2 regions of the Paenibacillus sp. EKM10P genome follow, and region 2 is predicted to be linked to the other one. Evidence: riboswitches for the same ligand, from Rfam matches in the RefSeq annotation. Region 2 holds a riboswitch; the other holds the start of a gene.
The links. Region 2 has a riboswitch for cyclic di-AMP ahead of HFE01_RS23870 (3D domain-containing protein). Riboswitches for the same ligand answer to the same signal wherever they lie in the genome.
Positions count from the first base shown of each region.

Region 1: another riboswitch for cyclic di-AMP. It lies ahead of HFE01_RS25520 (C40 family peptidase); the one in region 2 lies ahead of HFE01_RS23870 (3D domain-containing protein).

Region 1 is NZ_JAALET010000022.1:15,181-31,014, reverse strand. It holds gene HFE01_RS25580 (MFS transporter) at 1-1,272, opposite strand, end outside; gene speE (polyamine aminopropyltransferase) at 1,537-2,364, opposite strand; gene HFE01_RS25570 (transglycosylase domain-containing protein) at 2,648-4,705, shown strand; gene HFE01_RS25565 (transporter) at 4,854-5,318, opposite strand; gene HFE01_RS25560 (hypothetical protein) at 5,454-6,503, opposite strand; gene HFE01_RS25555 (VOC family protein) at 6,626-7,018, shown strand; gene HFE01_RS25550 (pentapeptide repeat-containing protein) at 7,108-7,920, shown strand; gene HFE01_RS25545 (YunG family protein) at 8,271-8,621, opposite strand; gene HFE01_RS25540 (PTS sugar transporter subunit IIA) at 8,787-9,293, opposite strand; gene HFE01_RS25535 (YwhD family protein) at 9,642-10,148, opposite strand; gene HFE01_RS25530 (M1 family metallopeptidase) at 10,273-12,285, shown strand; gene HFE01_RS25525 (hypothetical protein) at 12,297-13,124, shown strand; cyclic di-AMP (ydaO/yuaA leader) riboswitch at 13,401-13,538, shown strand; gene HFE01_RS25520 (C40 family peptidase) at 13,544-14,044, shown strand; gene HFE01_RS25515 (GNAT family N-acetyltransferase) at 14,347-14,853, shown strand; gene HFE01_RS25510 (4a-hydroxytetrahydrobiopterin dehydratase) at 14,932-15,231, opposite strand; gene HFE01_RS25505 (hypothetical protein) at 15,349-15,642, opposite strand; gene motA (flagellar motor stator protein MotA) at 15,830-15,834, shown strand, end outside.
Region 2 is NZ_JAALET010000016.1:70,820-86,653, reverse strand. It holds gene rsmI (16S rRNA (cytidine(1402)-2'-O)-methyltransferase) at 1-600, shown strand, start outside; gene HFE01_RS23890 (AbrB/MazE/SpoVT family DNA-binding domain-containing protein) at 725-979, opposite strand; gene HFE01_RS23885 (HD domain-containing protein) at 1,310-2,593, shown strand; gene HFE01_RS23880 (TatD family hydrolase) at 2,636-3,406, shown strand; cyclic di-AMP (ydaO/yuaA leader) riboswitch at 3,607-3,887, shown strand; gene HFE01_RS23870 (3D domain-containing protein) at 4,159-5,307, shown strand; gene rnmV (ribonuclease M5) at 5,453-5,998, shown strand; gene rsmA (16S rRNA (adenine(1518)-N(6)/adenine(1519)-N(6))-dimethyltransferase RsmA) at 6,006-6,890, shown strand; gene yabG (sporulation peptidase YabG) at 6,946-7,842, shown strand; gene veg (biofilm formation stimulator Veg) at 8,042-8,323, shown strand; gene HFE01_RS23845 (small, acid-soluble spore protein, alpha/beta type) at 8,489-8,668, shown strand; gene ispE (4-(cytidine 5'-diphospho)-2-C-methyl-D-erythritol kinase) at 8,813-9,667, shown strand; gene purR (pur operon repressor) at 9,849-10,688, shown strand; gene spoVG (septation regulator SpoVG) at 10,852-11,139, shown strand; gene glmU (bifunctional UDP-N-acetylglucosamine diphosphorylase/glucosamine-1-phosphate N-acetyltransferase GlmU) at 11,485-12,882, shown strand; gene HFE01_RS23820 (ribose-phosphate diphosphokinase) at 12,942-13,895, shown strand; gene HFE01_RS27725 (hypothetical protein) at 13,964-14,164, opposite strand; gene pth (aminoacyl-tRNA hydrolase) at 14,239-14,799, shown strand; gene fin (anti-sigma-F factor Fin) at 14,886-15,116, shown strand; gene mfd (transcription-repair coupling factor) at 15,251-15,834, shown strand, end outside.

The DNA.
Region 1 (15,834 bases), on a different contig from region 2:
GGTCGGATGATCAATCGGTTCGTCTTCCTGAAAATCACGCCGATACCACCAGCCGATCAGAACAGCAATGGTAGTCATAGCCGCAGCCAGCAAATACACCTGCACCATGCCGAATCGGTCAGCATACCAGCCCATGAATAATAAAGCCAGGCCAAAAGCGAGATTGGTAATCACATCAATCCCTGCCATCACTTTGGGTAGTTGGGCTGCCGGTGCACTGCTTTGTAGCAAGGTGCGGCGAATAATGCCCGCCATTTGAACAGGTAAGCCTGATACAGCAAAAAGAACAAGCGCAGCCACGGGAATGGTATTTAGCGCAAATACAATGGTAATCAGTACATACACCAGCAAAGCTCCGAGCATGTACAAAAAGCTGTTCTTTTGCAATCGCTTAACCAAGCCAACAACAATTAACCCACCCAAAATCGTGCCGGAGAAAAAGGACGCATTCATAAAGCCCCACCAGCTCTCATCACGATGCAACACTTGGCTGACGTACGCCAAAATAAATACACCGAGCCAGGAGACTCCCCCAATACTGTCCACGCTATCGACGATCATCAGAGAACGAATACGGCGGTTGTGCCAAATGATTTTCCAGCCTTCCCCAAGCTCTTTCCAATGGGAGCCTCTTTCCTTTTCCTTTGCGGGTTCTTCCGCATTTGTTGGGGAATTCGAAGCTTCAAGACCTAGGTGCTTCTGATCCAGCGGATCACGAATGAAGGACGTGACAGTTACAGCCACGAGATAACAACAGGAGGCAATTGCAAGCGTATTCAGGGAACCCAGCCAAGCCACAATAATTCCGCTTAATGCCCAGCCTGCACACCTTACCACCTGATCACTGACCGCTACCATGCCGTTGGCACGCATCAGTCCTTCACCCGTAGCCAAACGGGGTACAAGCGCATTACGCGCAGGATTGGTCCAGCCATCTAGGAAAGACATACCGAACACCATTACAAAAATAAACAGAAACGACCTCTGCTCAGGTACGATCCACAAATAAAGCAGCAGCAACGTAAAAATGACGAACTGCCCAAACTGGGAAAATAGAAGAACCTGCGTCAGCCGAAATCGACCGAGCACGATCGGTGCAACAAGCCCACTAAGCACTTGAGCTGACAACCGGAACAACGGGATTAAAATAGTCGTCATTAAGGAATTACTTGAACTGAACACCAACACCACCACACTCAACATATAGATGATATCTGCTGCGTTGGAGATCGTCTGAGACCCCAACAGGTAATAAAAAGAGCGTCTGATCAAAAAAGTTTCCCCCTCTTTGGTACATCGCCAATTTATGTATTTCCATAACCAAACCTCCCCTGTCGATTACAAATCTGTTAAATGTCTGGTTTTTTGTATGTTCTACACGCACCCTTAAATTTCCTTCTTTTATCTTAAAAGGAAATTCAGTGTCCACTATATTCTCATCCCTACTACGTTCTGATTTAACACAAAAAAAGCGTCTATAGCGCTCTTTTCGCTCTATACTGGCGATAAAGATCACTACGACGCTTCTTAAAATGTTTACTTTGTTAAATCTTCCACAAATTTAGGCAGTACAAACGCTGCTTTGTGCAGACGCGGACTGTAATATCGAGTGTCCATCTCTGGAATTTGGTTCTCGTCCACTTCGAGCGGATCATATTTCTTGCTGCCCAATGTAAATGTCCATAGACCGCTTGGATAGGTTGGAATGTTTGCACCATACACACGCACAATCGGGAAAATCTCTTTTACATCTTTGTTGACCTTCTGAATCAGGTCAGCCTTGAACCAAGGATTATCCGTCTGCGCCACGAAAATGCCGTCTTCCTTCAGCGCCTCAAAAATACCTTGGTAAAACCCACGTTCGAACAGCGGCGCTGCCGGACCCACTGGCTCCGTCGAATCGACCATAATCACATCGTATTCATTTTTGTGTTCGATAATATGCATGTAACCATCATTGACCAGCACTTCCACATTAGGCTCGTCCAACTTCCCGGCAATTTCAGGTAAATATTTTTTAGAATATTCAATGACTTTACCGTCGATCTCAACCAATACAGCCTTTTCCACTTCAGGATGCTTGATGACCTCACGGATAACGCCGCCATCGCCGCCACCCACAACCAAAACCTTTTTCGGATTCGGATGTGTATTTAAGGCCGGATGCGCTACCATTTCGTGATATACAAACTCATCCTTAACCGTTGTCATCACCATGCCGTCCAGAACAAGCATATTGCCGAATTCCTCCGTCTCGATCATTGCCAGATCCTGAAAATCTGTTTTCTCAGAGACGTAGGTTTGTTTGATTTTTGCTGTAATGCCGAAAGAGGGAGTCTGCTTCTCCGTAAACCACAAGTCCATCATTCCAACCTTCTTTCTGATCAAAGTATGTGTCCGGCAATCCGGTAGCATAAACATGGACTTTCCCTTATAACTGCAACACGCAAACGCCGAGTTTGCTATATTTATTGTACCAAATACACTTGAATTTCACACTTTTTGCATTATAAGCGATACCTGAATGGACTGCAAAAGCATTTTTAGGGCTTAATCTTGTTTAAAATAGATACGTATGCGCATCTGATGAATAGACGCTTTCGGATTGACTATACTGAGAACATCAACTATGGAAGGAGGTGGCATGATGACCGATACTACCGGGCGGTCCTCCAAGCGTAAACCGCTTTGGCTTCGATGCTTTCAAGGGCTGATGTCTCTCACGATTCTGACGGTCATCGCCGCCTGCATTCTGCTCGCTTATTTGTACACAACCAGTCTTCCACTCGCCGATACAGATCGGAATTCACGTCTGCTCGATAGTCAGGGGCAAGTCATTGCTACCTTCTCTGCCGGAGGCAAGGAATCTATTCCTGTCCAGCTTGATCATATTTCGCCCGATTTAATAGCAGCTACACTGGCTGTGGAAGACCGGAAGTTTTACGATCATTTTGGCTTTGATTTCAAAGGCCTGGGCCGGGCAGTAATCGTTAATTTGACCCGCTGGGATATGTCACAGGGGGCCAGCACGCTGACTCAGCAGCTTGCGCGCAATCTGTACTTATCTCACGAGAAAACCTGGACGCGCAAGGCCAAAGAGGCCATCTATACTGCACAGCTTGAAATGAAGTATTCCAAGGATGAGCTGCTGCAAATGTATTTGAATGAAATTTACTATGGCCATGGGGCCTATGGCATTGAGGCGGCCTCGCAAATGTATTTCGGTAAATCCGCAAAGGATCTGGATTTGGCCGAAAGCGCCCTATTGGCAGGTATTCCGAAAGGACCGACCTACTATTCACCCTATAATCATATGAAAAACGCAAAGGATCGGCAGAAAATTGTACTGGACTCTATGGCACTCATCGGTAAAATTACACCAGCTGAAGCCAGCAAGGCCTATGAGGAAATACTGCCCTTGCGGCCCGAGAGCCAGCGTCGGACAGTGGAAGCAGCTCCCTGGTTTCGCGATTACGTTCGCCAACTAGCGACTCATCAACTTGGGATTAGCGAAGCGGTGCTTGAGCATGGCGGGCTAAGCATTTATACGACGCTGGACATGCACATGCAACAGGCAGCCGAGGCGGCTGTCAATGAGGGCATGAAGAACAGCAACGGACTGGAAACTGCATTAATCTCTATGGACCCGCGTAACGGACATGTCAAGGCTATGGTCGGCGGAACGAACTATGTAGGGAATCAATATAACCATGCGCTAGCCACAACCCGGCAGCCAGGCTCCTCTTTCAAGCCGATCATGTATCTCAGCGCGCTCGATTCCGGTGAATTGACAAGTACGTCTAAGTTCGAAAGCCGACCAACGTTGTTCCACTACGACAACAACCGTAAAACTTATAAGCCCAAAAATTTTGGAGACAAATATTGGGGCGAAATAGATCTGCGGCGCGCCATTGCGGCGTCTGATAATATTTATGCCGTCAGCACCATTTTGCAGGTGGGAGCGGATAAGGTCATGGACCTCGCCAGCAAAATGGGCATTACGAGCGAGCTCAAGCCCGTGCCTTCGCTGGCGCTGGGCGTGTCGCCCGTCAGCCCGTTCGAGATGGCCTCGGCCTTCTCGGTCATCAGCAGCGGCGGGCAAAAGGTGGCTCCGGTAGCGGTGCTGTGCATCACCGATGCGGCCGGACGATCGCTGTACGAAGCACCGCAGGCCGCACCTGTGCAGGTCGTGAAGCCCGCCTCCGCCTATGTCCTCACACGCCTCATGGAAGGCGTGTTTGAAGAAGGCGGCACCGGTAACCGGGTCGCGAAGCTGATCAAACGCCCGGTTGCCGGCAAGAGCGGCACGACCAACACGGACGCATGGATGGTCGGCTTCACCCCCGAGCTATCCACCGCTGTTTGGGTTGGATATGACAAAGGCAAGGCCATCAGCACGCAGGATGCCCGGCGGGCGGCACCGATTTTCGCACAATATACAGAAAAAGCGCTGGAGAATGTGCCGCCCAAAATCTTCCCGATCCCTGACGGCGTAGTCAGCGCCTATATTGATCCGGCCAGCGGCAAGCTGGCTGCGCCGGACAGTCCCGACAAGCGGCTGGAGGTATTCGTTAGCGGTACCGAGCCGAAAGAGACCCTATCGGGGCAGAATAACCCACAGGCATCGGCACCTACTGACCAAGCGGAACGGCAGGCCGAAAAAAAATCCTGGTGGGGCAATTTTAAGCGATGGTGGATGGAGTAATAGCAAAAAAAGACTGGGAAACGCCATGATGCGCTCTCCCAGTCTTTTTTATCTTTACTTCACTTATTTCATTCGCCCATTATAGCTCTCTTGCCAGTGCCATCAGCCATTCCCCAGTTAAGCCCCGTTCTTCCCTAAAGCTGCGCTATTACCAAAAACAACTAAACGACTCAATACGGTTGGTGTCTACACCATAGTAAAACCAAAAACGTCCACTCCACCGAAAACCCGCTACCGATGTTCTGCCTACAAAGACAGGGTACATCCAGAAACGCTCTCCGTTCGTCAGCCATACAAACGTATTGCGGAACAAACAACCGAAAATGGCTCCAGGGTCAACCGCAAATGTTGAAACTAGCGGCTTTGGTGGCGTAAATGGTGGTGGTGGGGAAGTTGGTGCTTGAGCTTGTTGCCCACCTTGCGGACCGAACGGCCCTTGCGGCGGCGGTGAGAAAGGCTGTGGCGAAAAGGGGCCTGGCCCTGGTGGCGGACCTACCGGAGACGGAAACGAATCCTGTATATCAGGAAATTGTGGAATCGAAGGACCTGACGGTGTGAATGGACCCGGAATACCCGGTTGCGTTCCGAAAGGAACTTGTGGCAGTAAAGACATGTGTTTCACTCCTTGTGTTCTAGGCTGATGTATCCTATGCGGGACATCAGCCCGTGGACTGGGCGAATCCCTATATCGCCGCCAAACTCCGTCATTTCGTCCTTTTATACCAAAATTTCTTATATCTCAACCCGGTTAACTCCCCGTCTGGACATGCTCCAGCTCAATTTCATGCACCATTTTGATCTCGATTCGTTTCCTAATCTCATCATACTGTTCCAGAAGCCGGTGCTCATACCCCAAATGTTCGTTCATCCAACCTATCATAGAGTCATCCTTATGCTCCGTCGACCAGCTAAACAAATCGCTATAGATTTGAGCAAATGATTCCTCGTTACAGCGAGCGAACCGGATTGGCCGAGCTCTATAGCTGAGCTTTAGTTCCAACATTTCATATAACACATCCAAGCGGTACTCCAATGCCTGTACACCTGCTTTGAATACATCGTAGCTTTTTATATCCTGAATAAGCTCTCTAAAGGTCAACCCTACATGCTGCATAGCAATATAAGACCACACACAACTTCCCGTAGCCGTTCCATGAGCCTCCCAAAGCGGATTCCACAAAATAGATCGGATCGTATCCTTCTGCTTTTTTCCAAACAATGCAATTCCAGCAATAATTCCCGCATTACAGTCTACGGAGGCATGCCGCTCTCCCCAATGCACCAATCGCGGAACCATATCCTCTGTAGTACATTTAAAGCTCAGTAGAGGTAAGAATTCATTAAACAGATTTTGATTCACTGCTTTTTCCAATTCAGTCGCCAATCGTTCACGAAACGATTCGCATGGAAGATGTACGAGCCCCAGACAAGCATCCACGGATGCTGCCCCATAGGGCCCGTTCAACCATGCGACGAGATCAGCCGCAGCTTCCACATAACCCAAATAACCTAACACATGCAGCACACCATCAGGTATATGTTCCTGGGATGTCTGATTTCGAACGTAACGCCCGTACATATCCTGCGCCAGAGCAACATCTCCGCATCTCATGATCGGCCCAAGTAACAAACCCCTAACATAGTGATCAGGATCTTCTACAAAAAGCCAATATAACTCCCAAGCATCCTCCGCGGTTCCGTATTGGGCAACTACATCCGTATAGGCCGAAATAATGCCGGCGTCCAGTTTCCTGCCTGAACCCACCATCTCAATAAGCTTTGCTGTCGCATCTATCATCTGGTTTCCCCTTCCCAGTTATGCCTATCTTTCTTTATGAAGTACTTCTCTAATCATGAATATTTCTATTACTAAAGAGAAAAAATGTTATCATCTATAATCCACTCAAGGGAGCTGATCTGATGCAGGATTCTAGTCCAAAAATCACAACGTTTTTCATGTTCCCCGGTCAAGCAGAGGAAGCCATGCAATATTATACCTCTGTATTTAAGCCGTCTGGTATCATGAGCATTTTTCATCAGGAAGATGGGACCGTGTTACATGCCGTATTCAACCTCAAAGGGCAAACCTTTATGGCCATAGACTATAACCATCAGGACAAACACTCTTTTACTCCAGCTCTATCGCTATTCGTCACTTGTGATTCGGAAGAAGAAATTCATCGTGTGTTTGGTCAGCTATCTCAGGAAGGCCGAGTTTTGATGCCCCTTGAAGCCTCGCCCGTAAGCCAACAGTTTGGCTGGGTCGAAGATAAATACGGTGTTTCATGGCAATTGAATTTGGCAAAAGGGTAATCGACCTATTTTACTTAGCAATACACCATCCTGCATCTTTTTTTGGTATTATTACATGTAGTAGGTGCTAATAAAAGGATGTGTATTTATTGTATACTGCCGATTGTGAAAAATGTTTTGGTTTATGCTGTGTCGCCTTGCCTTATGCCAAATCTGCTGATTTTGCCTTTAACAAGGATGGAGGAACTCCCTGTCAACATCTAAATGCGGATTATCGCTGTGACATTCATAAGAACCTGAGGAATAAAGGCTTGCGAGGCTGTACAGTATATGATTGCTTTGGGGCAGGTCAAAGAATTTCCCAAGTTACATACAACGGAAAAAGCTGGCGAGACGACCCGGCAATAGCTGATGAAATGTTCAATCTATTTCCCATCATGCAGCAGCTTTATGAAATGCTCTATTACCTAAATGAAGCCCTCAGCTTACAAGAAACTCACTCCATCTATACCGAGTTACAAGAAGCAATGGCGAAAACCGAGCAGCTTACGGATCAAGATCCAAAATCCCTCATAGATCTTCATGTACCCACCCATAGGGCGCTAGTCAATGATTTACTTGTACAAACAAGTGAGTTAGTGCGAGAAAAATGTAAGAAAAACATGGAGAACCATAAACTGAGTAAAAAAATCAAAAGTAGAGACCTGATCGGGGCCAATTTAAGAGGCGCTAATCTGAGAGGTGCCAACCTGAGAGGCGTTCTACTGATTGCTGCTGACCTGCGAGAAGCTGATTTGAGCATGACTGACCTCATCGGGGCAGACTTTAGAGATGCTGATTTAAGTGGGGCTAATCTGGAGGGAAGTATCTTTCTTACACAAGCGCAATTAAATTCGGCTAAAGGCAATTGTAAGACCAGGCTGCCCTCGTCTCTAAGCGTTCCCAGCCATTGGCTGCATTAGTTTTATTCGTAAGCAACAATACTTACCTAAACGAAAAAGAAGTAGACCGCCCTCGACAAGGTACCGATCTACTTCTGATATTTTAATGTTCACCCCGTAACTTCACTCGTCCGGTGCATATGGCTCTGTGGTGCTTTCCTGATAAAACAGACTTGATCCTTGCATCCATAACGAATAGTAGATCCAGTATCCTCATAATAGCCCATATCTTCGAAATTCGCTGGCTTTGTGGCCTCAATTAGATTCAGCAAATCCTGAGTCTTTCTCAGTATCTCCCCCTATAGCTGGACCACCCGACCCCTCGTATGCAGTCAATATCCAGCTTTGCCCAGTCGAATTTGTTGCTTTAATTATGTACCCATATACGATTCCCCTAGTCTCCGGCTTAAAGCTGCATACTGCTCTGCGTTGGTGTCTGAAAATGCTTCTTCCCGGTTGGATTGTACATGCTGATACTGTGGAAGGCTTGAAAATTGTGACTCCGTAAAATCTATAATATCCTCACCGATTCGGTTGTAATAATGCCAGCCGCTGTCCAGCCATGTCTTCAAAATATCACCACCAAGCCTGTCCTGAACGACAAGCGCTGTGACACCACATTGTCCGGCGGCAGGATTCTTGGCTGTCCATTTAGAGCTAGACTCCAAAGACCAAGCCTGAAACAACGCCTTTTCTAATTTCAAAATACGGTTTGCATTCAATATACATTTCCCCTTTCACAACCATTCTACATTATCCTAAACTGGACTTACTTATTAAAAGAAAAGACCAACCAAGATCTCCTGGTTAGTCTTCTTCTACATATTTTACCTTTACATTCAAAGAATTTTTTCTATGAGCATGATAGTAGAAAACAAAAATGCTAACTATGCTTTCAAGTGAACTCTTAATACAGGGACATCTGGAGAAGCAGATGGATTATCCAGTATTTCGACATGGCTGATCATATCTTGCCCGTCTGGAACGATTACTGGAGTAATTACAGGTAATCCACCCTGTTGAATTGCATCCAGATCAAATTCCATCAATAATTGCCCTGCTTTAATGCTATCTCCTACTTGGACTTTAGGATTAAATCCCTGTCCTTTGAGGGAAACGGTATTAATGCCGACATGTATCAAAACTTGTACGCCAGATTCATGTTCAATAATGAGAGCGTGTTTGCTTTTCTCCATAACATGAGCAACTTTTCCCGCGAAAGGAGCGGTGACCCTACCCTCAGACGGATGAATAGCGATGCCATCCCCCATAGCTTTTGTCGAGAATGCAGGATCTGGAACCTCTTCCAGGGAAACCACTTTTCCTTTAACCGGCGCTACCATGTCGAATTGTTCAATACGGGGAGCCGCCTTCTTTTTCAACCATTTAAACATAACGATGCCACCTTATTTAGAGATTACATTCATAAACAGCGATAGGAAAAAACTTCATCTTTTTAGGAACCGGTTCCACGAATTAAATAAAAACCGGATTGAAACCGATTTCTATTTGAATTATAGTGAATGCCTTTCCATGATGTCAAGGCGATGATGTTCATAACTTACATGAAAAGGAAGTAGACTACTATTTTATTGTCCGGTACATATTTTATGAGGTCAGAAAACTAACAATTGAAGGCATCATAGAGCTTAAATAGAGATTCCAATTCGGTTCTTCTTACAGGAAAAAGCAGCCTACAGTGGCTGCTTTTCTACAATACTGTTACTTCGTTAACGCTAGGCTTACCCTTCCAGCGCCTGCTTCAATTCCTCAGGCGAAGCGTCCCACCATTCCTGATTATGTGAAATCAGCAGGCTTCTGAGCGCTGCTTTATCTTCGCTGCCGAGATCATCCAGCATGAAACGGCGCTTGAGTGCATAATCCATACGATTAACATGATCGGCAAGAATTTTCCAGCCGCGTTTGGCTTCGTCGTCAATCAGCATCTCGCAGGCCGTCGCGCCACCATACATACGTCCTTCGGGCGTACGGTCCACAGCTACCCATACCAGCCATACCTGGCGTCCGTTCGGTACGTCCTCTTTATTCGTAGAGAACTTGATTCCACGTTCTACTTTACTTTTGGCATGCATGGCACCGACATCAATTTTCGCCTCTCCGCGGTCAATGATGACCGGGGACATGCTGTTCAGGTCGATTGAGCCTGCGCCGAAGCCCTTATGTTTACTCTTGCCACTGACAATATTCAGTGCAATCTGCTTTTTGCCGTCCGGTTGATTTTCACTCATGCGTCACTAGACCTCCAATTTCCGTCTTCACACTCATTCTACACTATAAATATTTTAACTAATAATCTCCCGAAAGCAAACATATACATGCTGTAGATGCTTGTCAACGGGAGGTATCCATTGTATGACCCCAGCACGCACCAAAATCGTTTTATTGTCCACACTAGCCCTCGGACTCCTCGCAGGGACGTTATGGTTTGCCTGGCAACCCCAATCGCAATCCGTCTCTCAGTCCGCAGGCAAACCACTATACGGCTCCGAGTCTGAGTCTGCGCTTGCGCCAAATATGGGCAAGCCTCTAGGGGCCAACATCATGCCCGATCTGCCCAAGAACCCTCCACAGCCCGCTTCGGAAATTCTCAGCAAACGGGTGGTGGAATATCACATTGATGTATCTCTGGAAAAAGGACGGGTTTTGCGAGGCACTGAGACACTGACCTGGAGGCATCCGGGTAAGAAAACTGTGAATGATCTGTATCTTCATCTATACCCGAATGCCTTCTCTTCCATGGAAACCACCTTTATGAAGGAATCCGGCGGAAAGCTGCGCGGAGACACCATGCCTAAGGACGGCTTTGGCTCCATGACGCTGACCGAACTAAAAACAGAAGACGGTTTATCTCTCATGCACCGCACTCAATATGTACAACCAGATGACGGTAACGCAAGCGACCGTTCGCTCATAAAGGTGCGTCTACCCAAACCGGTACGGGGTGGCGAAGAAATCACACTATATATGAAGTTTGAAGTCAAACTGCCTGGCATTTTTGCTCGTATGGGTGCGACAGATGATTTTGTAATGGCTGGACAGTGGTTTCCAAAGCTCAGCGTCTATGAGACTGCAGGACAACGTGGACGCGCCGAAGAGGGCTGGAACCTCCATCAGTACCATGGCAACTCCGAGTTCTATGCCGACTTTGGAATTTACAGTATACGGATTCGGGTGCCTGAAACACACATCGTAGCAGCGACCGGTTTTCCCACCCGTGGTGCAGTACGACAGAACGGCCAGAAAATATATCAATTTTATGCCGATGATGTACACGATTTTGCCTGGTCTGCTTCACCCAACTTTGTAGCCGTAGAAGAACCCTTCTCTTCTACTGAGGTTCCTGGTGTCAAAATCAAGCTCTATCTGGACCCGTCCCATAAGGAACTCAAAGGACGTTACATGAGCGCAGCCAAGGCTGCCCTTTCGTACTACAGCAAATGGTACGGGCCTTATCCATATTCCACTCTATCCATCGTCGTTCCACCCAAAACAGGCAGTGGAGCCGGCGGCATGGAATATCCGACACTCATCACGGCCGCAGCTGCGGACCAACTGAATCCTGGCTATAATCTGGAACGGACGCTGGTTCATGAAATTGGGCATCAATATTTCTACGGAATGGTAGCCAACAATGAATTTGAGGAGCCTTGGCTGGATGAAGGCTTCACCTCCTATGCAGAGGAACGGCTCATGGAACAAGAGTATGGGCTTACCCCCAACTTGCCATTACAATCGGGACAGGTAGCTTCCCCACAGCCGCTAAACCGTGAGTCCTGGAAGTATGGATCGGCAGCTGAGTATGCGCAAAATGCCTATTCACGAGGTAAATTAGTACTACGAGGTATTGAGCGTCAGGTGGGTATGAAAAAAATGGACCGGATTATGCGGACCTACGTCCAGACTTATCGATTCAAGCATCCGACCTCACAGGATTTTCAACATGTCGTGGAGAGAGTGACCGGACGATCATGGAGCCACTATTTTGAACAATATGTATATGACGGCCAGATGGCGGACTTTTCAGTCGATCGCATCATGAACCACAAGCTGGAGAATGGATACGAAGCAGTCGTGACGCTCAGCAAAAAAGGAGCAGATTATCCCAAAATACCTGTTCAATTTACCTTCAAGGATGGCTCAACGATATTCAAGGCATGGGATGGTGCGGGCAAAAGTACAACTTTCCGACTCAAAAGCGCTTCCCCCGTGTCCTATGTGACTGTAGATCCTCTATACACTATTGCACTGGAGAACAAGCATATTAATAATAGCCTGAAGGCTGAATTGGATGAAAAACAACAAACCCGTTGGAGTGTAAGTGTAACCAAGCTGTTGGAGACACTGCTTGGAAGTCTGTCATGGTGAGGTGTCTATAGATGCGGACTGTTATAAAAGAAGGCTGGGCGCTGGTACGCATACGCTTTTATATCGTTATCATTTTATTTCTGTATCGTCTGCTGTGGGGAGTATTTCTCTATAGGCTGGTACAGTCTGCCGTTATCCCGCTGCTGCTACGTTATCCTGATCAGAGCCAAAACGAACTGGGAAAGACCTTGTTTTGGATGGAGGGCCAGATCGCCTTGATGGACAGCCGGGAAGTACATGTGTACTTGTGGATATTACTAGGGGCGACCGTACTGCGCATACTAATCACTCCCTTCATTAGAGCTGGCATATATCAAAGCCTGCATACCGATGCGTCTGAACCGCAAAGCCTGTCCTTCTTCAAGGGGATGAAACGCCACGGTATGTCATCGCTATTGTATTACATCATCGAGTTGGGTTTGCTGCTGCTTCCCGCCTTTTGGGTGGTACCGAGACTCTATCCTATTGTAGTAGGAACGTTGCAATCTTCCTCTTACCTGCTACATTTGTTGCCCTATGCCATGGGGTGGATAGCTTACGGTTGGGTCATTCGGCAGTGCATCCTGTATATGCAGTTGGGCACTGTCAGTGGTCACACCATACTATCCTCCCTGCTCGCCTTCTTTCGCCAGCTTCTTCCGGCTGTTGGTGTATCCCTGTTGCTCGGTACTTGTGTGTTGCTAGTTTTCGGTCTATTTGGCACCGTGGCGATGATTTGGACGGGTATGTTGGCACTGATTCTCCAGCAATCGTATCATTTTGTTACCAGTCTGGTCAGGCTGTGGCATATCAGTTCGCAGTATCGGCTATGGCACATCGATATCTCCAGCAGAGGCTAACCTCTCACAATATGCTCTCTCCTGTATTTTCAGCTGTCGAAAAAACTTTTTTCTTTCCCGTGCAAACAGCACATAACTGAATACTGTTAACAGAATCTGTTCCTGGAGCGTTAGGAACAGATTTTTTTTGTAACTTTTTGCGATGAAACATTTGCCAAAGCCTGCTGTCTTTGTTACAATAATCGCAGTGAACTGATAGTAACAACTTTGTAATCTTTATTGTAACCTTTATCTTAAAAACATCGTTGTCGTGAATACTGCTCTCCAAGGTGCACATCTTAAGTTAAGCCTAATTCCTGGCACCTAGGAAGCGGGGGAACCAGTTTGGGTGAATTGATCTCGCAACAGAGTGGTCATAGGGGAACCTTCTACCGAATCCTTAAGCTAACCTCGCAGGCATTGGAAGGGGTATATTTTTTTTGAAGAAGAAGCTAACGATCGCAGCCATGGGTCTCGCCATTGCCTTTACATCTTTTACATTCGGTGGCAGCAGTGCATTTGCAGACTCTAAGATGGACCAGGTCATCCAAGATGCCAAAGGAACGAACTACAGAAGCGGAGGCACTACACTCGAGGGATTCGATTGCTCCGGCTTCACAATGTATGTATTCAACAAACTGGGAATTAAACTGCCGCATCAATCTGGATCACAATTCAAAATGGGTTCTTCTGTATCCCGCGATGAAATGAGACCAGGCGACCTGGTGTTCTTCAACACCACAGGAAGAGGCGTTTCCCATGTAGGTATCTTCGTAGGTGAAGGGAAATTCGCCCACTCCTCGACTTCACGTGGTGTAGTAGTTAGCTCACTGAACGAAAATTATTACGCTAACCGTTATGTCGGTGCAAAAAGAATTATGAGCACAGACGCTTACCATTCTGTAGCTTCAGATATTCCTGATGACGACAACGTAGAATAACTACCGCACAGCAAGCTAACCCTAGCCGCAATTTGATTCTGGCCGGAATCGAATTGCGGTTTTTTATGTCCACTACATCGCAATGATTATCATTACTGACGAACTGACACCTCAAAAGGTTTCAATTTTAGCGAACATCGTCGGTTTTACCGTCACCGCTGGGGGAGCATATGAGCAGTAAATCCTTCTTATTGAATGTATACCCGACTTAGGTACGAAATAAACACGCTTGCCATTCTCCTACAACTTGTCTACAATCTGTGGTTAATGATTGAAGTACCTGCATAAGGAGGAATGGAAAAGTGCCGGCCTCAATATCCAACTACCGGATCGTACCGATGGACGAGCATCAAGCGGCTGAAATCTGTGAGTGGCGCTATGATCCCCCCTACAACATATACGGCTGGCTTCCCTGGGAACAAATGAAGGCACTTGAAGTCGAATTTGGAAGTCCCACGCTTCGCCAAGAGCAATATGTTGCGGTCCTGGACGAAGAGAATGAGCTGACGGGATTTGCTCAATATTTCCCTATGGTCGGTGTGACCCGGCTGGGTCTTGGAATGCATCCCGAAAGATGCGGACATGGCACAGGCTCCGATTTTGTCCGGGCCATTGCCGAGGAAGCCAGACGGCGGCATCCGCAGAATGAAATTGACCTAGAGGTTCTCACTTGGAATCAGCGGGCTATCCGAGCCTACAAGGCAGCTGGATTTGAGCTGACGGATACCTATGAACGCCAGACTCCAGATGGCAGAAAACCGTTCCATTGTATGGTATATCGTCCTGAACAACAGAATCGGGTTCTATAAATAAGAGCGCCTTCACTATACAACCGCGATGTTGTATAGCGAAGGCGCTCTTCATATATACGACAGATCATTACAAACTCAATGACTGCTGCGCATTTTTTCGAAAGCTTCATTATATTGTTGGGCTTCCTTAATATCTACGGCCATAATACCGCCATCGTCCCAGGAGGTCAAACGCAGAGTCACGGTCTTGTAATCAATCGTAATAAATGGATGGTGATTAAATGCCTCAGATATAGCGGCAACTTCATCCACGAAGGCAATTCCTTTCATAAAACTGGAAAAATTATATTTCCGAACGATCCAACGTCCTTCCTCCAGTTCCCAGCCCTCCAGCTTCTCCAGATGTGCTTCAATCTCTTCTTGTGTAAAAGGCATGTTACGAACTCCTCCCCGTTTATACGGAAGCCTTTCAGCCGCTTAGATGCGGCCAAAACTACGATATATTGGTGTACATATTACCACGGCCCCGTTGATAAATCCATAAGACGGCCATCAAATCAATGGGACCGACGTCAGCTCCTCATCCCCGATGAGTACATAGATCCGGTGCTGCTCCGGCTCATAAATCACAACACCGCTGCCTACAGTGATTATAGGTTCTGTGCCCAGTGCATAAAATAAGTCTTCTGCCAAAGCCTCATTGACTTCCTGGCGCCCCGCTGGGTCCAGCCTGTCCCAATCTTCTGCTTCCATTTCAAAAAATTCATAGCTATCTGGAATGCGTCCCACAGCCTCTGTCAAATCGTTCAAAATTTGTTCATACTCGCGCCCATGCTTTACTCCCATGCTATTTCCTCCAGTGGTTCAGCGATTCAATACATAATCACTTTATTATACCGGAAATTCGCCCTTAACAAAAAAGAGAGTTTTGTCGATAAATACTATAATCCGTCTCATAATGACGCGCTTGGGGCAAGGACGACCCATGCGGCATGAAAGGATTCAAAATCTATTCTCATGGATGAGGTGTATCATGCA
Region 2 (15,834 bases):
CTGGTTAGCGATGCAGGTCTACCGGCCATTTCTGATCCTGGTTCGGATCTGGTCAAGCTGGCACTTAAAGCAGAAATCAGTGTTATTCCTATCCCAGGGGCAAATGCTGCACTATCCGCTTTAATTGCCTCAGGACTGGATACAGAGAGGTTTACCTTCGCTGGATTTCCACCAAGGGAGAAAAAGGATCTAGAGAAGTTGTTACAATCATTTCAGGTATCCCATGGCACGATTCTTTTTTATGAGTCGCCCCACCGTATTGTAAAGACATTGACAGTAATAAAGGAAACATTAGGATCACGCAACGTAGTACTTGCCCGTGAACTGACCAAGCTGCATGAGGAATGGGTGCGTGGAACAGTGGAGCAATGTCTTGCAAAACTAGAGGAGAACCCACCGATTGGTGAATATTGTCTGGTCGTTGAGGGGAAAAACGAAGAGGAAGAGGAACAGGAGCGTCAGGCATGGTGGCAGGACTTATCTTTGGAGTCTCACGTCGCGCATTACGAGTCAGAGGGGCTTACTCGCAAGGATGCCATGAAACGTACAGCCACAGACCGTTCAATTTCCAAGAGGGACGTGTACAACGCACTCTTATGAATACGTGTCTAAACAAAAAAGGGCCTTCCAACGGTTGGGTTCAAACCGTGGAAGGCAACAAGGAGTATATATGAAAAAGGTTAGAATTAACAATCTCTGATAAGTCTATTATATACTAAAATTCTCAGTTTGTCACAGGTGTTGGGATTTCAGAAATGCAATCTTGGCAAACAATTTTCCCTTTGAAGTAAATTACGTTCTCAGCATTGCCACAGAAGATACAAGCAGGCTCGTATTTTTTAAGCATGATGCGCTCGCCATCAACGTAAATTTCCAAAGCGTCTTTCTCTCCGATTCCCAGGGTACGGCGCAATTCGATTGGAATAACAACACGTCCGAGCTCGTCAACTTTTCTTACAATACCAGTGGATTTCATCATAATAAATCAGGCTCCTCTCGCCGTTTAAAATAATATAAGTGTCATGATTCGACAAAATTTTCTCTTTTCTGATATTTACTATACCAACGATTCCCAAAACAGTCAACCTAAAAAAAGTAGTAACAGCCTAATTATGCAAAAGTATTTAGAACAAAGAGCTTTATCCATGTACCTTACCTTATTTTACGGATGATTTGCCTTATTGTAGATTTGGAAATGTCGAAAAGTGATAATTCGACAAAATACGACAAACGGTGTCGAATAAGGGAAGATGTTTAGGATTTTATTGTATTTTAATCCATTATTCCGAATATTAAAGGAGCTGATATCTTGCACCAGCCACTCAGTGAAGAAAAAGTTTTTAAGGACCCGGTACATAATTACATCCATGTTCAGGATACTGTGATATGGCGATTGATCAATACGCCGGAGTTCCAACGGTTACGACGCATTCGGCAGTTAGGCACATCTTATCTTACGTTTCATGGAGCGGAGCACAGCCGGTTTTCACATTCACTGGGCGTATATGAGATTACGAGACGTATTATTTCTCAATTTGAACGTGGAGATTTTCCCGACTGGCCCAAGGAAGAAAGACTGATTGCTCTGTGTGCCGCTTTGTTGCACGATGTGGGGCACGGTCCATTTTCTCATTCAATTGAAGAAGCCTTTCATATGAACCATGAGGATTGGACATGCCGCATTGTACTGGGGGACACGAAGATCAACGCTGTGCTACGGCAAGTTGATGAGATGTTGCCCCACAAGGTCGCGGCGGTTATAGCCAAAACGTATGATAAGCCGATTGTTGTCAACTTGGTAACAAGCCCGCTGGATGCTGACCGTATGGATTATTTGTTGCGGGATGCTCATTCAACAGGTGTTAACTACGGAACAATTGATTTGGATCGTATTTTACGTTTGCTGCGCCCTCACAATGGGAGAATTGTCGTAAAAGAGTCGGGTATGCATGCAGTAGAGGATTATCTAATGTCACGCTACCAGATGTACTGGCAAATTTATTTCCATCCTGTAACACGCAGCTCAGAAATCCTGTTACGTAAAATTTTCAAGAGAGCTAAGGAATTGTTCAAAAACGGATATGAGTTTGGTTTTCTGCTAGATCCGCTGCCAGATCTATTAAAAGGAGAGCTAACAGTGGAGCAGTATTTGATGCTGGATGAGTCTTTGATTCAGACGGTATTTAGCCAATGGAAACGAGAAAAGGACGAAATTTTAAGTGATTTGAGCAGCCGTTTTATGGATCGTAGATTGTATAAATATGTAGAGATTGAAAATATGGATACAGATACCGTTGACCATATTCGAGAGGCTTTGGAAAAGGCTGGCTTGCATCCTGAATATGATCTTGAAATTGATTTTCCGACAGATCTTCCTTATGATGTGTTTCGGCAGGGCGGTTCAACGGACAACCAGATTTTACTGCTTGGACGTCAGGGCGAGGTACGGGAAATATCCGAAGTTTCAGAAATTGTACGCTCAATAAGTGGCATTCACCGAGGAAAATATCACATGTATTTTCCCCAGAATAAATTGAACGGGGTAAAAGAAAGGCTTCCTGCCGAAATAAGGAATTATTTTGTCAAACAATAGACAAATATATTGAAATGTAAGTAAGAAAAGGAGATGAAAACCTTGGATTTGTTCGACACTCATACTCACCTAGATGCGCCACAATTTGACGAAGACCGTGAAGAAGTTATAGCACGTGCTGTCGAATCAGGAGTAACACGGATGATCAATATCGGATTTAATCGTGAGACCATTCCATCCACCATGAAGCTGGCTGAGACGTATGATTTTATTTATGCAGCCGTTGGATGGCATCCGCAGGATGCCATTACAATGCAGGAGGGTGATTTAGAATGGATTGCATCGTTATGCAGTCATAAAAAGGTTGTAGCGATCGGAGAGATCGGTCTGGATTATTATTGGGATACATCACCAAAGGATGTGCAGCAGCGGGTACTTCGAAATCAAATTGGCCTGGCACGTGAGCTCAACATGCCAATTGTTATCCATAACCGGGATGCACATGAAGATATTGTGAGGATTTTACGTGAGGAAAAGGCGGGCGAGATTGGCGGAGTCATGCACTCCTTTTCTGGGAGTTGGGAGACAGCTAAAATGGTGCTGGATATGGGTTTCCACCTTTCCTTCGGCGGGCCCATAACGTTCAAAAATGCCAAGCAGCCAAAAGAGGTGCTAGCCCAGGTACCCCTGGACCGTCTGCTTATTGAAACGGACGCGCCTTACTTGACGCCTCATCCGTTTCGTGGGAAGCGAAATGAGTCGGCACATGTGAGATTGGTAGCAGAGGCAGCCGCCCAAATTAAGGGAATTACGGTGGAGGAATTGGTATCCATTACGACCCAAAATGCCTTGGAACGATTTGACATTCAGTGAAAAAGCGAAGAAATCAATCAAAATAAAGAGATAGACGGAGCTAATTATGATTTTGTTGCAGGAAACTCAAGAATATTACAATTTTTTAACCGAATATTTTGAAAAATGTACTTGAAACCTGCTTTACAACATGCATGGAAACAGGATATCATCTTTTCAGTGAATTGTTGTTGAGTGTAAACATCAACAAATCATTTCATGAACCAGTCTCGCTGAGTCCCTTTTACAGGGAACGGGGGAACCGATATGGCTTACAGTACGTCCGGCGTATATGCAAGAGATATTATCTCTTCAGTAGTCGGCTCGACCGAAATTCATTTCCTGGATGGGATTGAACAGGTAGAGAAGCCGTATTTCGATTTCTTTCTGGGTCTTCGGGGTGAATGTGAAGGCGACCGCCATGAGCGGTTGACCTAAGCTAGGGCGACTCTCTACGTCCGAACCCGACAGCTAACCCCGTAAGCGTAACAAGAGAGAAGCCATCTCGTGCATGAGTTTTCCCGCATATTCACACATGTCGGAAGCCACGAAAGAGCTCTCTAGTCTCTTTCTTTGGCTTTTTTTGTTGTGAATAAAAGAAAATCTGTCATCATACTGTGGTTAAACAGGGGAGGACAGCATGCCGCGAAGACGGGTACATGGTGCAGGACAGTCGCAGTACGGGCTTGTCTTGTAGAAAATCTGTTATAGTCACGTCAACGATCAACTATGTCTTACTCCAGACGGCGGGCTATGTAAGGAGGACGGAGGAAATGGGCATTTTCCGAAAAGAGGAGACCCATGAGTCACGCTCATCCAGCATGTCTTACGTATTACGTTGGAAGCAAGAGAATGTGCGCCAGGCTGCTTTGGTTGCTATTTTTCTAATCGCACTAACGATTATGATTTCAATTCTGATGTACACGCAATCTAAAAAACAAGTCTTTTTTGTCATCGATGGTAAGGCATCTGCGGTAGAAACCCGGGAATCCAAGCTCCAAGATTTGCTCAATGAGCATTCTATTTCACTTCAGCCGCATGATACAATTTCCATGCCGCTAAACGGGGCAGTACAGGATGGGGATCGCGTAGTCATTAAACGTGCCAATCAGGTTAAAGTATCCTCAGGCAATGAGACGAAAAAGCTGTACACAACAGAAAATACAGTAGAGGGTGCCATTCGCACTTCGGGCTATAAATTATCATCAACGGATAAAGTTTACCCTGCGTTGGATGCCTCTGTTTCAGCTAACATGGACATAAAAATCGTCCGTGTGAAGAAACAGCAGGTCGAACAGAAAAAACAAGTGCCTTATCAGGTCATCAAAACGGCAGATCCAAGTCTCTATAAAGGCGATAATCGAGTCATTCAAAGTGGCAAATCGGGTGTGGTAGTCCAGCATGTTCAAAAGGTATACCATGATGGAAAATTGGTGTCCAAACAGCTGGTCAACAAGGAAGTCGCACAAAATCGTGTAGATAAGGTAATTGCGGTAGGAACGAAGAAAAAACCGGTCCTTCTAGCTGCTTCCATCGGCCCTAAAGATGCGGTTAAGGCTACAAAGGTTAGTTCGGGCAGCGCTGTCCGTAAAGCAGGTATTAATTTTAATTATAAAAAAGTTTTACAAAATGTCTCCATGACGGCGTACTCTGCCCAGGAGCCAGGTATCGGTACACGTACCGCCTCCGGCACGCGTGTCACGGAAGGACGCACCATCGCTGTCGATCCGAATGTAATTCCCATCGGCTGGTGGGTGTATATTGAAGGGGTAGGCTTCCGCCGTGCGGAGGATACCGGTGGCGCGATTAAAGGCCACAAAATCGATGTGTATTATGAGAGTTTAAGCCGGGCTAACCAATTTGGTCGTAAGCACGGTAAAACCGTATATGTTATCGGACCTGTAAAGCCGGAAATCAACTAAAACAGGTTGTGTATGTTGAGGACAATGCGATAGTATTAACAACATAGTTATGCCATGCTAAGAAGAGGATATCCTCTTCTTATTTTGTTTTCAAAAGCAGGGAAAGATAATATATGTTGCTGTGTAGCAGTGGAGGGAAACGAAGATGATCAAGGAAGTGATCGTGGTGGAAGGCCGGGATGATACAGTAGCCATTCGCCGTGCTGTCGAAGCAGATACGATAGAAACTGGCGGTTCAGCCATTAATAAAATGACGCTGCGGAAAATTGCATTGGCACAGGAACGGCGGGGGGTCATTATTTTAACTGATCCCGATCATGCAGGGGAGCGTATCCGTAAAATTATCGCCTCCAAGGTCCCCGGCTGCAAGCAGGCTTTTATACCTGAGGCAGAGGCGACACGCAAAGGGGATATTGGCGTGGAGAATGCCTCCCCGGAAGCCATCAGACACGCTCTCGCGCGGGTACATACGACAGTGGAAGGCGCCGAACCGCTGATTGAAATGGCGGACCTGATTGACGCTGGACTTATTACCCACCCCAATGCTGCTGCACGCCGTATGGCCTTGGGGAATGTACTGGGTATTGGCTATTGTAACGGAAAGCAGCTACATAAGCGGCTCTCTGTATTTCAGATCAGTCGTGAGGAATTTGCCAGTGCGCTGGCACAAATCGAAAGTGAAGGATTGTGATATCCGTATGACAGGGATTCAAGATATAGCAACACCACGGCGTACGAAGGAAATTATTCAAAGGCACGGTTTTTCGTTCAAAAAGAGTCTGGGACAAAACTTTCTGATTGATCAAAATATTCTGAGCAAGATCGTAAATGCTGCCGGATTGGATGATACAAAGGGCGCGCTTGAGATTGGTCCGGGCATTGGAGCTTTGACCGAGAAATTGGCGCAATCCGCTAAGGCAGTTACCGCTGTTGAGATTGACCAGCGGCTGTTGCCCATTCTTGAAGAAGTGCTGGCCCCTTACGAGCATGTAAAGGTTCGCCATGGAGACGTGTTAAAGCTGGATTTGCGTGAAGTGTTTGCAGCTGACTTTGCAGATGTGAGCAAAGTGAGTGTCGTCGCTAATCTGCCGTATTACGTCACTACACCGATTCTGATGCGTCTACTGGAGGACAAGCTTCCCTTGGAGAATATCGTCGTTATGATTCAAAAGGAGGTGGCTGAGCGCATGGCTGCGTCTCCTGGTACGAAGGATTACGGCAGCTTAAGCATAGCCGTGCAATATTACAGCGAGCCTGAGTTAGTCTGTACGGTGCCGAATACAGTATTTATTCCTCAGCCGAATGTTGATTCGGCAGTTATTCGGCTGCGTGTACGAGAAGTCCCTCCGGTGGAAGTGGTGGACGAAAAGCACTTTTTTGAAGTGGTTCATGCCGCTTTTGCCCAACGTCGTAAAACCATTTCAAATAACCTAAAAAGCCGCTTCTTCACTAAAGAGAACAGGGACACGCTGGAGCCGCTGTTGCAACAAGCTGATATTGAGCCCTCCCGTCGAGGGGAAACGCTGAGTATCGAGGAATTTGCGCGTCTGAGCGCCGTGCTATTGGAGGCCGGTATATCCTAAGTTGGAACCAAACTGTGCATTCACCCATACGATATAGGAGGGGTGATACAGTGTGATGAGTTTAGGAGACTTGGTCGTTCGGAAATCGTACGGCGGTGATGTCACGTTTCGCGTTGAAGACATCCAGCGGGATAAAGCGATCATTAAGGGGACGGAATTTCGGCTACTGGCCGATTCCCCGGTGAACGATCTGGTCAGAGTGCCTGCAGACCAGATTAGCGGTAAGACTCAACAGGCCCACATTAAGGCCGGGGAGTCTCTTAATCTTTTGCAACGGGCACGCCAGCAGCAAGCTGCCCGTAGCCAGGCGGCTCTGATTGGAGAGTGGAGTGATCCGGTGGAGTCAACGTATTTTGAAATGCCAGGAAAGGTTCTTCATCTGGATGGAGACCCTGGCTATTTAAGGAAATGTCTCAGTCTATATGAACAGCTCCGTGTTCCCGCAGAGGGACATCACGTTCACGAATCGGCAATGGCGGATACGTTATACCGACTGCTTCCCCGCATTCGTCCTGATATTGTAGTCATCACTGGACATGATGGTGTGCTAAAGCAACCGCAGCCTTATGATTTGTACAGCTTGAAAAGCTACAAGAATTCGCAAAATTTTGTGGCAGCGATTCAGGTAGCGAGACAATATGAGCGTCATCTGGATTCACTGACAATTGTAGCGGGTGCGTGCCAGTCCCATTTTGAGGCGCTGCTGCGTGCGGGAGCCAACTTTGCCAGTTCCCCAGGGCGTATCTTGATTCACGCTCTGGACCCCGTTTACGTGGCTGCCAAGGCCGCATTTACTTCAATCCGTGATACGGTCAATATGGGAGACTTGTTTCACCAGACCATCAGTGGCAGCCGCGGAGTGGGTGGAATTGAAACAAGGGGAAGCTACCGCATCGGTTTGCCGAAGCTTGAAAATTTGTCAACGCTTAAAGTAACGCCTTCAGCGATCTGAGATTCAAATGTGCCTAATAGGATTTATCTGAACAAAAGCCTCTTTTTAGAGGCTTTTTGTCATTTTTTATGTATATTATTCCTGTTCGCAAAAAATTAAATTGACAACTTATTTTTCGTGTTGTTATAATATTTAGCTTGATTTGACAATCCCTCTAAAATTCGTTATAATGGACAAGGAAAGAGGTGGTCGTTAGGCAATGGCTAAAAATACGCTGTTGGAAATCAAACGCAGTCTCGACGCACATGTAGGGCAAAAGATTTTGCTGCGGGCTAACGGCGGACGCCGTAAGACCGTCGAACGAACTGGTGTCTTGGAAGAAACGTACCCTTCTGTTTTTATCGTCAAGCTGGATCAGGAGCAACAGACGTTTAAACGTGTCTCCTACAGCTATGCTGACATTCTTACCGAGTCGGTGGAGGTCAGTGTATATGATCCCGACTCTCACACAAGTGTAGTCGAATATTTCGAAACACCTTAATTCTTTTTTACGTGATTTATACCAGCTTTGCAGGTTTAACGGCGACCTCGTCATTTTTAATGGCGGGGTCGTTTTGTATTTGCAGAGCAGGATGAAGCATGATATCTCTGCACATACTAAGGCGGGAATGATCTTCCTTATTCCATTGCCGAAGGAGGCGTATGCATGAGCCGAAGAAGACGGAGTGTTATGTCGGAAGAGCTAAAGTACGAACTAGCCAAAGATCTGGGGTTTTACGACACGGTCAAGGAAGAAGGCTGGGGAGGCATTAAAGCCAAGGATGCGGGCAATATGGTCAAGCGGGCCATTCAGCTTGCGGAGCAGGCGGCTTCTCGCAAATCGTAGCTCTCGGTGGTGCTGATAAAAAGCGGGGATATCCGGGGTCATACCGGGGCATCTCCGCTTTTTTGAACCTCATGACTTGACAGGCTGAGTCTGATATAATATGTTAAGCTGTCTTGAGGGAAAAGTTGAAGGTGGGTGAACGCCTTGAAAATATATGAAAAAGCACCGGCGAAAATTAATTTAATGCTTGATGTTCTACGTAAGCGGGATGATGGTTATCACGAGGTCGAAATGATCATGACTATGGTTGATCTATCCGACCGATTGACGATGTCCGAGTTACCGCGTGATACCATTATCATTTCTAGTCAAGCCGGGTACATACCATTGGATGAAAAGAACTTGGCTTTTCAGGCTGCGCGTCTAATCAAAGAACGTTATAACGTGTCTACAGGCGTTCATATCCATCTGGATAAGCATATCCCGGTGGCTGCAGGATTAGCAGGAGGAAGCAGCGATGCTGCTGCAGCATTGCGTGGACTGAACAAGCTGTGGAAACTCGGTATCTCGGATGCGGAATTAAGGGTACTGGGTGCTGAATTGGGTTCAGACGTACCTTTCTGCATTACAGGGGGCACAGCTTTAGCGAGCGGGCGCGGAGAACTGCTCAAGCCACTGCCGAATCCGCCACAATGCTGGGTGATTCTCGCCAAGCCGCCGATTAATGTTTCGACGGCTGAAGTGTATGGTCGTGTCAAAGCGGATCAGATTACGCACCACCCGTCTGCCCGGCAGATGGAACAGGCGATTCGTAACGCTTCTTTTACCGATGTATGCAACGCCCTGGGTAATGTACTGGAGGATGTGACATTAAAGCTGTATCCAGAAGTGGAGCATCTTAAAAACTCCATGATCCGTTTAGGAGCAGATGGCGTGCTGATGTCAGGCAGTGGACCTACAGTGTTCGGGTTGGTATCTAAGGAAGCCAAAGTGCCACGGATCTATAACGGACTAAGAGGCTTTTGTAAAGATGTATACGCAGTACGACTTTTGACCTGATTTTAGATATTTTCTTCATATTATAGTGGTAATTGTTGTACAAATACGTACGAAGATGATATATTTACTATTAAATATTCGGATTTTACTATATCACTTACATTCCGCCAGCAACCGGCCAGTCCGCCGGTGCTTTATTGTACGAAGCGGGCGGCAGGAGAATAGATCGCGAGGAATTGTTGTGAAAAAACTTAAAAGAAGCTCACGATTGGTGGAAATGACACAATTTTTGTTGTCACGGCCGCATACATTGGTGCCTCTTACTCATTTTGCAGATCGATACGGGGCAGCTAAGTCGTCGATAAGCGAGGATCTAGCTATTATCAAAGAAGTATTTGAGGATGAGGGTACTGGCGAGCTTCTGACACTGGCGGGAGCAGCAGGGGGCGTCAAGTTGATCCCACGGCTCTCCAAGCAGCATGCGCTTGCGTTTGCGAATGACTTGTGCGCGCAACTGGAGCAGCCTGATCGCATATTACCGGGAGGGTACCTATATTTATCCGATTTGCTGGGCCAACCAGCGATGATGAACGAAGCAGGTAAAATATTTGCGACCGCTTTTGCCGATCGTCAGATTGATGTGGTTATGACTGTAGAGACGAAGGGCATTCCGCTCGCATATGCAACCGGAGCACAGCTTAATTTGCCAGTCGTGCTTGTACGACGTGACCATCAGGTGACAGAAGGCTCAGCTGTAAGTATTAATTATGTTTCTGGATCACAAAAGAGCCTGCATACGATGTCTTTATCCAGACGTGCAATGCGTGAGAAATCGCGTGTGCTCATCGTAGATGATTTTATGAAGGCTGGCGGCACGATACAAGGAATGGTTGACTTGTTAGCAGAGTTTGATGCTGAGGTAGCTGGTGTCGGTGTTCTGGTAGAGTCGGGCGAGGTAGAGAACGAAGAGCGCCTGTTGCACGATTATATTTCACTGGCAAATCTGACCGCAGTCGATTCTCGAAGTAAGCAAATTACAGTCAAGCTGGGTAATTATTTTGATGAGTTAACAGGGCAGTAAATTGTCACAATTCATCATAAAATACCTAAATATGTCGAAAAGAAATCTTTTCAAAAAAATTACCTGAATTTAGGATACGAATTGTCCAAAAAAAGAAGGAATTCGAAATGCTGTGTGGAATGTATACACCAAGTCCTATTTGGAAAAAGGTGGTGAAACACACATGCAGATTACGGATGTTAGACTCCGCCGAGTGAACTCAGAAGGAAGAATGAAGGCGATTGCATCCATTACAATTGATAACGAGTTTGTTGTTCATGACATCCGAGTTATCGACGGTAACAACGGGATGTTCGTAGCTATGCCAAGCAAACGAACCCCTGACGGAGAGTTTCGCGATATCGCTCACCCGATATCTTCAGGAACTCGTGAAAAGATTCAAGCTGCTGTATTGACTGAGTACGAACGTGCAGCTGTTGATGAAGAAGTTGCTATTGAAGAAGGCGCTTAATTCGCCTAAAGCAGGATTGGGGTACAAAAGAAAAAGAGAGCCACTAACTGTGGCTCTCTTTTCTTTTTGTCTGGAATGAGATATATTCTTTAGTGAGTTAACAGTCAGTTTTAAGGCAACTTGGAGCCATCCGGGCTGCCGAAGCGGCTTTTTCATAAGACAGGGACTAGGCAGCGATGCGTCCTGGGGATGAACGTCCAGCACAAGCTGGCCTGAAAAAATAGCCATTAACCAAAGGTTCGCCGTTATTTTTCAGGAGGATTGTGAAAAGTTAAGCAAAATCTGATCTGGGAATTAACGTTTTAGCCGAGGGGTAACTGTTATTTTCAGGATAGGAGGTTGGACTTGTTGGAAAGGTTGGCAGTCATTCTTGCCGCAGGGCAGGGAAAACGTATGAAATCCAAATTATATAAAGTTCTGCATCCGGTGTGCGGAAAACCGATGGTCGGACATGTGCTCGACACGGTTCGTGCAATCGGTGTGTCCCGCAGTGTAGTCGTCGTGGGTCACGGAGCAGAGGCGGTACAGTCTTATTTGGGACCGTCGGCAGAATATGCGCTTCAGGCAGAGCAGTTGGGAACGGGCCATGCTGTCAAGCAAGCCAAGGACCTGCTTGGTCAGGAGCAGGGCACCACAATTGTTATTTGTGGAGATACTCCGTTGATCACAGCGGAAACGCTGGAAGGTTTGGTGCAACTGCACGAAAGCCGCGGAGCGGCTGCAACGATTCTGACCGCCGAGTTGGACGACCCGAAAGGATATGGACGAGTTATTCGTGATACTTCCGGGGCCGTGCTTAAGATCGTGGAACAGAAGGATTGTTCACCTGAGGAAGATGCTGTCCGTGAGATTAACACAGGAACGTATTGTTTTGACAATGCCAAGTTATTTGCAGCGCTGGACAAGGTAACGAACGCCAATGCACAGCAGGAATACTACCTGACCGATGTCATTGGTATTTTGCATGGCGAAGGTGAGCAGGTTGAGGCGTATTTGACAGATGACGTGTCGGAATCTATCGGTGTAAACGACAGAGTTGCTTTGTCGGTTGCTGAAGGCTATATGCGCGAGCGTATCGTTCGCAAACATATGCTGAATGGTGTCACCGTCATTGATCCGTCTTCTACCTACATCGGAAGCGATGTTGTCATTGGTTCCGATACAGTATTGTACCCAAATACATGGTTGCATGGTCAAACACAAATCGGAGAAGATTGTGTGATTGGCCCGCAGGCCGAGATCCAGAATACGATTATCCACTCAGGAGCAACAGTGAAACATTCGGTGTTGAACGAAGCGGAAGTGGGAAGCAGTACATCTGTAGGTCCGTTTGCTTATCTGCGTCCAGGCGCGAAGCTTGGCGAACATGTGAAGATTGGTGATTTTGTAGAGGTGAAAAATGCGACCATTGGAGATCATTCCAAGGTGTCTCATTTGAGCTATGTCGGTGATGCCAAGGTGGGTACAAACGTAAATATTGGCTGCGGGGCAATAACGGTTAATTATGATGGATATAATAAATCCATTACAGAAATTGAAGACGATGCCTTTATTGGCAGCAATGTGAATCTGATCGCCCCGATTAAGATTGGAAAAGGTGCTTATGTTGTCGCAGGCTCCACTGTAACACATGCTGTCCCTGATAACGACCTGGCCATTGCCAGACCACGTCAAGAGAACAAAGCCGGATATGCGGACAAAATCCGCGCGCGTGCCAAAGCAAAGAAAAAAAGATCGGAATGACCTTAATCAGCAAGCTGTTGAATCTGTAATGAATGAACCAGCACGGAGGGTTTCTATTAATGACTTATTGCGATTCCAAACTCAAAATATTTACTTGTAACTCCAATCCGAAGTTAGCCCACCAGATTGCGGACTACATCGGAATCCCAATGGGGGAATCCCATACCACATCGTTTAGTGACGGTGAAATTCAGGTTAAGCTGTCGGAAAGTGTTCGCGGCTGCCATGTGTATATTGTACAGTCCACTTGTCTGCCAGTTAACGACAACTTGATGGAGTTATTGGTTATGATTGATGCACTTAAACGCGCTTCTGCCAAAAGTATCAATGTTGTTATGCCATATTACGGTTATGCTCGTCAGGATCGTAAGGCTCGTTCGCGTGATCCAATCACGGCGAAACTTGTCGCTAACTTGATTGAAAAGGCGGGGGCTCACCGCGTAATCAGTATGGATTTGCATGCGATGCAGATTCAGGGATTCTTTGATATTCCAGTTGATCATATGCTGGGAGCGCCAATTCTGGCCCAATATTTCCGTTCCAAGCAAATTGAGAACCCGATTGTCGTTTCACCCGATCATGGTGGGGTTGTTCGTGCGCGCAAGCTGGCGGACTTCCTGAGTGCGCCGCTCGCTATTATTGATAAGCGTCGTCCAGAGCCAAATGTCAGTGAAGTGATGAATATCATCGGGAACATTGAGGGTAAGACGGCTATTTTAATTGATGATATCATTGATACAGCCGGAACGATTGTATTGGGTGCAAATGCGCTTAAAGAAGGCGGCGTAAAAGATGTGTATGCATGTTGTACACATGCCGTGCTGTCCGGTCCTGCGATGGAAAGACTGGAGAATTCGCCATTAAAAGAGGTGGTTGTGACGGATACGATCCCGATCGTTCACCCAAATCCGACAAGCAAGCTGAAGGTACTGTCTGTGGCTCCATTAATGGGAGAAGCCATCATCCGTGTGCATGAAGAATTGTCGATCAGCAAACTGTTTGAAATCGAATAAGCGCTGGCTCATTAAAAAAGGGGTTGCTTTTTCCATATGGAAAAGGTAACCCCTATCAGCATGTCAGGCTAAAAGCCTGGCCGAGATATGAATGTGAAGCGTTGACGATTGTATAGTGTGTCCTCGATTTCGACGAAATGCTCATTAAAACGCGCAACGATGCCAATTTGAACATGTACATTCCCGTCATAAATTTGGACAGGAACGGAATGTTTTAAATGATATAGAAAATGGCTGTCATATAAGAGGATATCACCTTGATTGAGCATATCGGCACGCACCTTCCTGTTCACTAAAACTATTTTACCAAAAAATCAAGACTTCGAAAGAGGTGTCAAGGCTAATGAAGTGGATTGTAGGATTGGGCAACCCCGGTCCCCAATACGAGAAAACGAGACATAATGTCGGATTTATGGCCTTAGATGCACTTGCCTCACGCCATAATATCCAGATTACCCAAAGCAAATGTAAGGCATTGATTGGTGAGGGGCACATTGGTGGCGTGAAAACGGTATTGATTAAGCCTATGACATATATGAATCTCTCAGGCGAGTCTCTACGTGCATACATGGACTACTATAAGGCCGATATGGAAGATCTGATTGTCGTTTACGATGATCTGGATACAGAGGTCGGTAAAATAAGACTGCGTTATCAAGGTAGCGCAGGCGGTCATAATGGCATTAAATCGATCATTCAGCATACAGGGACGCAATCCTTCAACCGGATTCGCATGGGCATTTCCCGCCCAGAGCCTGGACATGCTATTGTCGATTATGTTTTGGGCACCTTTCCAAAGAAGGAAAAGGAACTATTGACCGGAATGATAGAAGATACGTGCAACGCTTTAGAATACAGTCTGAATCATCCGTTTGAGCGGACGATGGCTGAATTCAACAAGTAAGTTCTGACGTAGGTAGACGGGCTTAAATGGAAGATTGTTGGACATACTGAAAGGTATAGAAAACTTTCAGGAGGCATATACATTACATGGTTGTTAATTATGTATGCAGACATTGTCGAACTTTCTTAGGGCGAATTGACTCCGCTGCAATAACCGAAGAAAGGTTGGGCTTCCATTCCTTGACCCCTGCTGAACGTAGAGATATAATAGCGTATAATTCGGGTGGTGAGGTGACCGTTAAGGTCATTTGCGAGCATTGCAGTCAGGCACTGGAGAATAATCCGGAGCTGAGTCTGCTCGTAAACCCGCTCCAATAACAGGTATTCAACTGGTCTGATGTACCAGCTTGAGAGGTGAAGCGGCAATTCCGCTTATGGAGCCTTGGCAGCATTGCTGAGGCTTCTTTTTCGGTTTACATGTAACTATTTATAAGCATAAAGGGGTGCCTTTTTTGTTACAAGCACTTATTCAGGCTTTTACGAAGGATGCTGATTATGCATCCATTGCGGCAGGTATTTCCTCAGGCATGAAGGAACAGCTGATATCAGGCTTGTCAGGCTCTTCAAGACAGGTCCTGATGGCCGCACTTGCTGAAGATACTGGACGACCGTTAATGGTCATGACGCACAATATGTTTGCCGCTCAAAAGATAGCAGATGATTTGCAGGAAGCGCTTTCTCCTGATCAGGTTTTATTGTATCCAGCTAACGAGTTGGTAGCTGCTGAAGCAGCCATATCCAGTCCAGAGACGTTATCCCAACGAATTGATGTATTGATCCGATGTGCCCAGGGTTTTCGTGGGGTTGTTGTCGTGCCGTTTTCTGGAGTCCGGCGTCTACTACCAATCCCGGAAACATGGCGTGAGGCTCGTGTTGAGCTGAAAGAGGGAGAAACGATTCAGCTGGAAGCATTTTTGCTGCATATGGTGGAGATGGGATACCAGCGTGTAGAGCGTGTTGAATCCCGCGGGGAGATGAGTGTACGCGGGGGAATTGTTGATTTTTATCCAATGACAACCCGATGGGGCTATCGTGT